4 regions of the Halomonas sp. ABH4_019 genome follow, and region 3 is predicted to be linked to each of the others. Evidence: riboswitches for the same ligand, from Rfam matches in the RefSeq annotation. Region 3 holds a riboswitch; each other region holds the start of a gene.
What was found. Region 3 has a riboswitch for thiamine pyrophosphate ahead of ACXAFN_RS04380 (sodium:solute symporter family transporter). Riboswitches for the same ligand answer to the same signal wherever they lie in the genome.

Region 1 (2,190 bases), 670 kb from region 3:
CGCCGAGGGTCTCCAGCTCGGCGAACTGGGCCTCGTCGTTGGCGTCGGCCACCGAGCCCGGGCGCAGGCCGTCGCCCAGCGAGAAGGCCACATCGTAGCGCTTGCAGATCTCGCAGATCTCCTCGAAGTGCTCGTAGAGGAAGCTCTCGCGGTGGTGGTAGAGGCACCACTTGGCCATGATCGAGCCGCCGCGGGAGACGATGCCGGTGGTGCGCCTGGCGGTCAGCGGCACGTAGCGCAGCAGCACGCCGGCGTGGATGGTGAAGTAGTCCACTCCCTGCTCGGCCTGCTCGATCAGGGTGTCGCGGAACACCTCCCAGGTCAGGTCCTCGGCCACGCCGTTGACCTTCTCCAGGGCCTGGTAGATGGGCACGGTGCCGATCGGCACCGGAGCGTTGCGGATGATCCACTCGCGGGTCTCGTGGATGTTGGCCCCGGTGGACAGGTCCATGATGGTGTCCGAGCCCCAGCGGATGCCCCAGGTCATCTTGTCGACCTCGTCCTCGATGGAGGAGGTGACCGCGGAGTTGCCCAGGTTGCCGTTGATCTTCACCAGGAAGTTGCGGCCGATGATCATCGGCTCGGATTCCGGGTGGTTGATGTTGCAGGGGATGATGGCGCGGCCGGCGGCGACCTCGTCGCGCACGAACTCCGGGGTGATTTCCTCGGGCAGGCGGGCACCGAAGCTCTCGCCGGGGTGCTGGTGGCCGAGGATGCGCTCGACCTCTTCGCTGCCCAGGGCTTGCCTGCGTTGATTTTCCCGAATGGCGATAAATTCCATCTCCGGGGTGATGATGCCCTGGCGCGCATAGTGCAGCTGGGTGACGTTCCGGCCGTCCTTGGCGCGCCGCGGCGTGCGGGTCAGGTCGAAGCGCAGCGGGGCGAGCATCGGATCGTTGGCCCGCCGGCGGCCGTATTCGGAGGTCGGGCCGTCGAGGAACTCGGTGTCGTCGCGCGCCTCGATCCAGCCGCGGCGCAGTTCCGGCAGGCCACGGCGCAGGTCGATCTCGGCCTCGGGGTCGGTGTAGGGGCCGGAGGTGTCATAGACCAGCAGCGGCGGGTTCTGCTCATCCGGGCCCTCGCCCGAGGTGCGGGTCGGCGAGAGGCCGATCTCGCGGAAGGGCACGCGGATATCGGGGCGCGAGCCCTCGACATAGATCTTGCGCGAGCCCGGCAGGGCCTGGACGGCGGCGTCGTCGACGCGGGCGCTCTCGGCGAGGAAATGATCGGTCTTTGCCATCGGTCGGTCTCCCTTTGCTTGGGTGGTGTTATCAGGGAGGACAGCTGGGGAGGACATTGGCCGCAGGCTTCGAGCCCGGCGGCGTGTCGCTTGATCCCTACGCTGGTCCTAGCCAGTTCAGGTTCAACGGGACCCATGCTCCGGCGCGTCGCGCCGCATGATCTCAGCCGTCTTCAACGGCACCCCGTCAAGCGTGGTGGTGCCCGCCGCTAGGCGGGCCGTGTCATTGCCTTTCTCTCTCTACCTACTTTCTTTCTACCGTGCGCTAGTGCCCGAGTCGGCGCGGTGCTAGCCGAGCGCTGGGGACAAGGCGGAGCGAGGGTTTTTTGCCATGGGTGAGGCGATCCTCGCCGAACGGGCTGGCCATGGATGGCCAGCACTGGTCCTGCAAACGGAGCAGGATGCGAGAGTGCCGCAGGGCAAAAGTAGCGCCCAGGGATGGGTTCACAGCGCCTCGCGGAGGCTTGTCGCCGGAAAAGCTCGGCGATAGACGGAAATCTCAGTCCGCGCGATCCAGCCCCATCTGCCAGAAGTCGATCTCCAGCCGGGTGGCGTCGCGGAACAGCCGTGCCAGTTGGTCGAAGCGCGCCGGCGTCACCTCGGCAAGCCTGGCGTCCAGCCAGGCGACCTCGGCGCGCATGGCGGCCTGGAAGTCGTCGCTCTGGTACATGGCGATCCAGGGCTCATAGGGGTTGGCGTCGCCGCGCACCGTGAACGGCTGGGCATCGAGCCAGTTCGCGATCTCGCCGTAGCCGACCAGGCAAGGCGCGAGCGCCACGCGCAGGTCGAGCAGGTCGCCGCGGCTGCCGGCATCGAGCACGAAACGGGTGTAGGCCAGGGTGGCGCGGGCCTCGGGCAGCGCCGCCAGGTCGTCCTCGGTGATGCCCCAGTCGCGACAGAAACCGCGGTGCAGCTCCAGCTCCACGTCGAGGATGGTCTTCAGGCCGTCG
Region 2 (2,190 bases), 830 kb from region 3:
GTGTTTGACAATGCGAGACCTGCGGGAATAGCTCAGTGGTAGAGCATCGCCTTGCCAAGGCGAGGGTCGCGAGTTCGAATCTCGTTTCCCGCTCCATTTTCCTTCGGGTTGATGGACTTAGAGTAGGGCCTGCGAGGGTCGCGAGCTGGTGCGCCAGCCCGGTCGGATCTCGTTTCCCGCTCCATGCGTCCCATTCGTCTAGTGGCCTAGGACACCGCCCTTTCACGGCGGTAACAGGGGTTCGAACCCCCTATGGGACGCCACTTCGCATCGTCTCCCTCCTGTAAGCGGGAATAGCTCAGTGGTAGAGCATCGCCTTGCCAAGGCGAGGGTCGCGAGTTCGAATCTCGTTTCCCGCTCCATTCGAAAGGTTTTCCTCACCGGTCAGGCCAAGGCTCCCGTCACGAGCTGGAGCGCCAGCCCGGCGGATGGCCGCCCCATCGATCTCGTTTCCCGCTCCATTTGATTCCAGTGCTTCAATCGGTTTGGCCAAGGCTCGGGTCACGATCCGGTGCGCCGGCCCGGCGGATGGCCGCCCCATCGATCTCGTTTCCCGCTCCATTCGATTCCAGTGCTTCAATCGGTTTGGCCAAGGCTCACGCCGCGATCCGGTGTGCCGATCTTAATCGTGTCACTTTTCTCGCTCTAGTCCTTTCCCCTTTCTTTCACGACCGTCGACGCCGCCAAGCGGGGCCGACTGTCATTGCGCGCGCGAATGCGCTATGGTGCGGCCAAGACACGGGGTGCGGCAGCCGCCGCTGAGATGATACCCGTTGAACCTGATCCAGCTCACACTGGCGAAGGGATGTCGGCCGGCTCCAGCGCGGCGCCCTTTGCCGCGTAAAAGGAGTCCCACCCCATGGCTGTTTCCTCCCTCCCGATCGACGAGCAGGTGGTGCTCATCACCGGCGGTGCCCGCGGCCTCGGTGAGCACTTGACCCGTGCATTTCTCGCCCAGGGGGCCCGGGTGGTGATCAACTACTTCCAGAGTCGCGAGGCCGCCGAGGCATTGGTGAGGGAAGCGCCGCAGCGGGCCCTGGCCGTGCAGGCCGATGTGCGGGAGGCCGAGGTGGTCGCCGCGCTGTTCGAGCGGGCGCGCAGCCACTTCGGTGCACCGATCACCACCGTGGTGAACAACGCCTTGCCCGCGTTCACCTTCAACGGCGATGCGCGTCCCCACGCCGACGCGCTCGACTGGGCGCACCTCAACCAGCAGATCGAGGGCGTCAACCGAGGGGCGCTGAATACCATCCGCTCGGCGCTTGCCGGCATGCGCGAACGCGGTGGCGGCCGCATCCTCAACATCGGCACCAACCTGTTCCAGAATCCGGTGGTGCCCTATCACGACTACACCGCCGGCAAGGCCGCGCTCCTCTCGTTGACCCGCACGCTGTCCCATGACCTGGGGCCCGACAATATCACCGTGAACATGATCTCCGGCGGTCTCCTGCGCACCACCGATGCGTCGAGCGCGACCCCGGAGGCGGTCTTCGAGCTGATCGCGCAGAACACGCCGCTGCGTCGGGTGACCACGCCGGAGGAGTTCGCCGACGCGGCCTTGTTCTTCGCCTCGCCCTGGGCGAGGGCGGTCACCGGCCAGAACCTGATCGTCGATGGCGGACTGGTGAAAGGCTGATGACGTCGCGCAACCCCGACGAGACACTGCACATCAACCTGTTCGTCATGGGCTGCGGCCACCATCGCGCGGCCTGGCGGCACCCCGATTCCTGTGCCGAGCGACTCGGTGACATCGCCTATTACGAGTCGCTGGCGCGCACCGCCGAGCGTGGCAAGCTGGATGCGGTGTTCTTCGCCGACGGTATGAGCGCCGGCAGCGTTGAGGATGGCTTTCACTGGCATCTCGAGCCGCTGACCGCGCTCTCTGCCATGAGCCGGGCGACCCGGCGAATCGGGTTGATCAGCACGATCTCGAGCACCTTCTATAGCCCCTTCCATGCGGCCAGGCTGGTGGGCTCGCTGGACCACATCTCCGGCGGACGCGTGGGCTGGAATGTGGTGACTTCGATGTTCGACAGCGAGGCGCGCAATCACGGCTATCCGGCGATGCCCGGCCACGCCGAACGCTATGCCCGTGCCGAGGAGTTCGTCGCAACCGTGCTGGCCCTCTGGGACAGCTGGGCCGACGATGCCATCGAGCGCGACCGGCAGGGGCGCTATGCCGATCCGCAC
Region 3 (2,190 bases):
AGGCCGTGCGCTGCGCCTCGGCGGGGCGCCACCAGGCCACCAGCAGGGCGACCAGGCTGGAGGCCACCAGCGCCCCGAGGAAGGGCGGCAGGGTCGGCACCCCGCCGGGGAAGCTCGCCGCCAGCAGGCCCTCGACCGGGCTGCCGGAGGCGATCCAGCCCGGCAGCACGGCGCCGGCCAGGCCGGCCACCCCGCCGGCCAGGGCCGCGGCGGCGCTCATCCGCGCCCACAGCCCCAGCAGCACCGGCACCACGATGGCGGCGCACAAGAGATCGGCGATCAGGAACAGCCGCAGCACCGAGAGCCCCTGCAGGGCGATCGCCACCACCGGCACCATCAGCGCCACGGTGACCCAGCGAGCCGCGCCCAGCGACAGGCCGCGCCGGCCGCTGCCGGCCACCACCAGCGAGGCGATGCCGTTCTGCAGGGTATCGACGCTGGAGGCCACCAGGGTCACCGCCAGCACCAGGGCCGGCAGGGCCAGCCAGCCCGGCGCCTCGGCGAGCAGCGCGAAGAAGGGGATCGGCGGTTCGCCGAGCGACACCCCGGCCATGGCGGCCAGCATGCCCAGGCCGCCGACCACCGCCACCACCAGCACGGTGGCCGCGCCGCCCAGCCAGGCGCCGCGACCCAGGGCCCGTTCGTCCCGGGCCGCCCACACCCGCTGCCAGTAGCCCTGGTGAAAGAGGTTGGCCGCGGTCACCGCGATCACCAGCGTCAGCGCCACGGAGAGGGCGTCACCGGCGGGGATCGACGGCAGCGCGGCGTCGACGGGCAGCGCAGGCAAACGGGCGAGCGCCACGCCGCCCACCACCAGCAGCAGCGCCAGCAGCAGCCAGGCCTGCCAGCGGTCGGTGGCCAGGCTCGCCCGCAGGCCACCCAGCGCGGTGTAGAGCAGGGTCGCCACCGCCACCCCGATCACCACCAGGTCGGCCGGCACCTCGGACAGCAGGCCGGTGATGGCGCCGATGGCGGTCAGCTCGGCGGCCAGGAAGCAGCCCATGTAAAGCACCGAGACCAGCGATACCCAGCGCCGCACGCCGGCGCCGAAACAGGTCTCGGCGTATTCGCCGATGCTGCGGCCCTCGGGCAGCCGGCGGCGGATGGCCGGCCCGAAGGCGCCGAGCACGATGAACGGCAGCGCCGAGCCGATGGCATAGCCGGCCAGGCCCAACGGCCCCACGAAGGCGCCGATCTCCGGCGGTGCGAAGAGGATCCAGGCGCCCATCCCCGAGGCCAGGAAGGACAGCCCCAGGGTCGGGGCCGCCTGGGAGTTGCGGGCGGTGACGTAGTCGTCGAGGGGGCCATCGGCCCGGCGGGCCCTGAGGCCCAGAAGGGTAAAGCACAGCAGCGCCGCGCCGAGCACGGCTGACGTCAGGTAAGGCATGTCGCACTTCCTCCGCCGGCATGAACCGGATCAGGTTCCAGGGTCAGCGACGAACGCTCTCTCAGCCCCGCCCATGGCGGGACTCCCCTGGCGACAGTGAATGAATTGTGAGGGCGACCCTCAAGCCACGGCCGTATCGGCCGATATCGGTATCGCCCGACCAGCATGACACAACGACGCCCGAATTCGAACGTCCCACACGCCGGAAGCCTGCCATGCCATTCACCGAAGCCAAGGAACATGCCCCAGGGTGCCTGCACCGGATCTTCGCCGATCCCTACAGCGCCTTCGACAATCATGTCGGCGAACGCCTGCTCCACCTGCGCGTGGCCCTGCAGGCCCTGCTGGCGACGCCGATGCGCGAGGGGCGCCTGACGCTGCGGGTGATCCACGGCTGGGAGAACGGCGGCTGCGCCCCGGCGGACCTGCGCCACGGCGACCACCGCCTGGGCGACCTGGCGGACTACCGGGCCGTGGCCGAGCGCTATCGGCGGGCCAGCGAGGCCCTGGCGCCGCTGCCCGAGGATGCCGACTCGCTACTCGCCGAGCCGCTGGCCACGGCGATCGCCGCCGCCCAGGCGAACGACCTCGAGGTCGACGCCGAGACCCGCGACAATCCCGCACGCTGGCCGGCCTTCCCCTGGGGCCTGTCGCTCTATACCTTCTTCAAGGTCTATCACCGCCTGACCTACGGCGAGGACGACGCCTACCGCGCGATCCGCTGCGAGACGCCGGACGGCACCCGACAGGTCCACGAGTTCCATCTCGAGGAAGGCGAGTTCGCCGTGACCCTGCCCGCCGAC
Region 4 (2,190 bases), on a different contig from region 3:
ATCGCCGGGGCCCTCAACCGCCTGCTGGCGCGGCTTCGCGAGTTACGCAGCCGCGAGAAGCGCTTCATCGCCGATGCCGCCCACGAGCTGCGCACGCCACTAGCGGTGCTCGACCTGCACGCCCAGAACGCCCTGGCCACCGCGGACCCCGACGACCGCCGCGAGGCGCTGACCCAACTCCGCGCCGGCGTGGCCCGCGCCACCCGACTGGTCGGACAACTGCTGACCCTGGCGCGCCTGGACCCCGAGCAGGAAGACACCCCCAACCAGGATGCCGACCTGCTGCACGAAGTGCGCGAGGCCCTGGCCGAGCTGCTGCCGCTGGCCGGCGATCACGGCCAGGCGCTGCACCTCGAGGCCGACGAAGGCGCCGACTGGCGACTGCGCACCGAGCCCGGCGCGCTCGCCACCCTGGTGCAGAACCTGGTCGGCAACGCCATCCATCACTCGCCGGCCGGCAGCCGCATCGACGTGGCCCTCGGCGGCGAGGCCGAGTGGTTGACGCTGCGGGTGGACGACCGAGGGCCTGGGATTCCCGAGGCGAGCCGCCAGCAGGTGCTGGCGCGCTTCCATCGCGCCGGCCCGGGGGCCGGCGCCGGCCTCGGGCTGTCCATCGTCGACCGCCTGGTGCAGCGCCACGGCGGGCGCCTGGCGCTTGCGGCCGCGCCCGGCGGCGGCCTGAGCGTGCGGGTCTGGCTGCCCCGCCCGGCGGCTTTACAAGCCCGGGACGAAGGGGGATAGTGAGACCCGACGACAGGGGCGCCGGCACACCATACCGTTCCGGCTGAGAGGCACCCTCATCACCTGACCCGGATAATGCCGGCGGAGGGAGTCGTGCCGGCCCCCGGGCCCGCGCCTCCCGTCCGCCAGGAGGCCCGATGCAATCCCTCGATCCCGCCTCGCACCTCGCTCGGGTGCGCGCGACCACCCCGCTGGTCCACAACATCACCAATCACGTGGCGATGAACACCATGGCCAACGTGCTGCTGGCCCTGGGCGCCTCGCCGGCCATGGTCCACGCCCGCGAGGAGGCCGCCGAATTCGCCGGCCTGGCCGGCGCCCTGACGCTCAACATCGGCACCCTCTCGCCCCACTGGCTGGACGCCATGGACGACGCCGCCCGCGCCGCCAATGCGGCCGGCACGCCCTGGGTACTCGACCCGGTGGCGGTAGGCGCCACCCGCTTCCGGCGCGAGGCCGGCGCCCGGCTGCTGGCGCTCGGGCCGAGCGCGATTCGCGGCAACGCCTCGGAAATTCTCGCGCTGGCCCGGCAGGGCGGCGGAGGACGCGGCGTGGACAGCACCGATAGCGCCGACAGCGCCGAGCGCGCCGCCGTGGCCCTGGCCCGGGACAGCGGCGCCGTGGTGGCGGTCACCGGCAAGGTCGACCTGGTCACCGACGGCCGCCGACTGGCGCGGGTCCGCGGCGGCCATGCCCTGATGCCGCGCGTCACCACCCTGGGCTGTGCGCTGACCGGCGTGGTCGGTGCCTTCCTGGCCGATGCCGAGGACCCGTTCGCGGCCACGGTGGCGGCGCTGGCCGCCTACGCCACCGCCGGCGAGGCGGCCGGCCAGACCGCCGCCGGCCCCGGCAGCTTCGCGGTGGCCTTCCTCGATGCCCTGTACGGCCTCGATCCCGACGCGCTGTCCACCCTCTCCGGCCCCACCACCCACCCCGCCCGCCTGGAGCTCACCGATGCGCCTTGATCTGTCCCTCTATCTGGTCACCGACCCCGAGCTGTGCGCCGCCCGTGGCGTGGAGCAGACCGTGCTGGCCGCGGTGCGCGGCGGCGTGAGCGTCGTCCAGCTGCGCGACAAGCAGGCCAGCGACGCCGAGCTGGTGCCACTGGCGCGGCGCCTGAAGGCCGGACTGGCCGGCAGCGGCGTGCCGCTGATCATCAACGACCGCCTCGAGGTGGCGCTGGCCAGCGGCGCCGACGGGCTGCACATCGGCCAGGACGACGGCGAGGTGGCCGACGCCCGGGCGGCGCTGGGCCCGGAGGCCCTCCTCGGCCTCTCGGTGCAGACCCACGAGCAGCTGGCCCGGCTGGACGCCGAGCGGCTGGACTACCTGGGGCTGGGCCCGGTGTTCGCCACGCCCACCAAGCGCGACCACGCCGCGCCGCTGGGCTTCGATGGCCTGGCCGCGCTCGCCGCCGCCAGCCCGCTGCCCACGGTGGCCATCGGCGGG

Region 1: linked by a shared signal. The riboswitch ahead of thiC (phosphomethylpyrimidine synthase ThiC) and the one ahead of ACXAFN_RS04380 (sodium:solute symporter family transporter) in region 3 are both predicted to bind thiamine pyrophosphate.
Region 2: linked by a shared signal. The riboswitch ahead of ACXAFN_RS00605 (3-oxoacyl-ACP reductase) and the one ahead of ACXAFN_RS04380 (sodium:solute symporter family transporter) in region 3 are both predicted to bind thiamine pyrophosphate.
Region 4: linked by a shared signal. The riboswitch ahead of thiM (hydroxyethylthiazole kinase) and the one ahead of ACXAFN_RS04380 (sodium:solute symporter family transporter) in region 3 are both predicted to bind thiamine pyrophosphate.

What each region holds. Positions count from the first base shown of each region.
Region 1 covers NZ_JBSWWC010000001.1:295,761-297,950, reverse strand. Annotated here, with positions in the region: gene thiC (phosphomethylpyrimidine synthase ThiC) at 1-1,240, opposite strand, end outside; TPP riboswitch at 1,318-1,437, opposite strand; gene tenA (thiaminase II) at 1,740-2,190, opposite strand, start outside.
Region 2 covers NZ_JBSWWC010000001.1:130,304-132,493, reverse strand. Annotated here, with positions in the region: tRNA gene ACXAFN_RS00620 (tRNA-Gly) at 22-96, shown strand; tRNA gene ACXAFN_RS00615 (tRNA-Glu) at 188-263, shown strand; tRNA gene ACXAFN_RS00610 (tRNA-Gly) at 288-362, shown strand; TPP riboswitch at 730-823, shown strand; gene ACXAFN_RS00605 (3-oxoacyl-ACP reductase) at 860-1,636, shown strand; gene ACXAFN_RS00600 (LLM class flavin-dependent oxidoreductase) at 1,636-2,190, shown strand, end outside.
Region 3 covers NZ_JBSWWC010000001.1:964,350-966,539, forward strand. Annotated here, with positions in the region: gene ACXAFN_RS04380 (sodium:solute symporter family transporter) at 1-1,387, opposite strand, end outside; TPP riboswitch at 1,377-1,486, opposite strand; gene ACXAFN_RS04385 (hypothetical protein) at 1,603-2,190, shown strand, end outside.
Region 4 covers NZ_JBSWWC010000002.1:746,393-748,582, forward strand. Annotated here, with positions in the region: gene ACXAFN_RS10650 (ATP-binding protein) at 1-741, shown strand, start outside; TPP riboswitch at 746-848, shown strand; gene thiM (hydroxyethylthiazole kinase) at 879-1,706, shown strand; gene thiE (thiamine phosphate synthase) at 1,696-2,190, shown strand, end outside.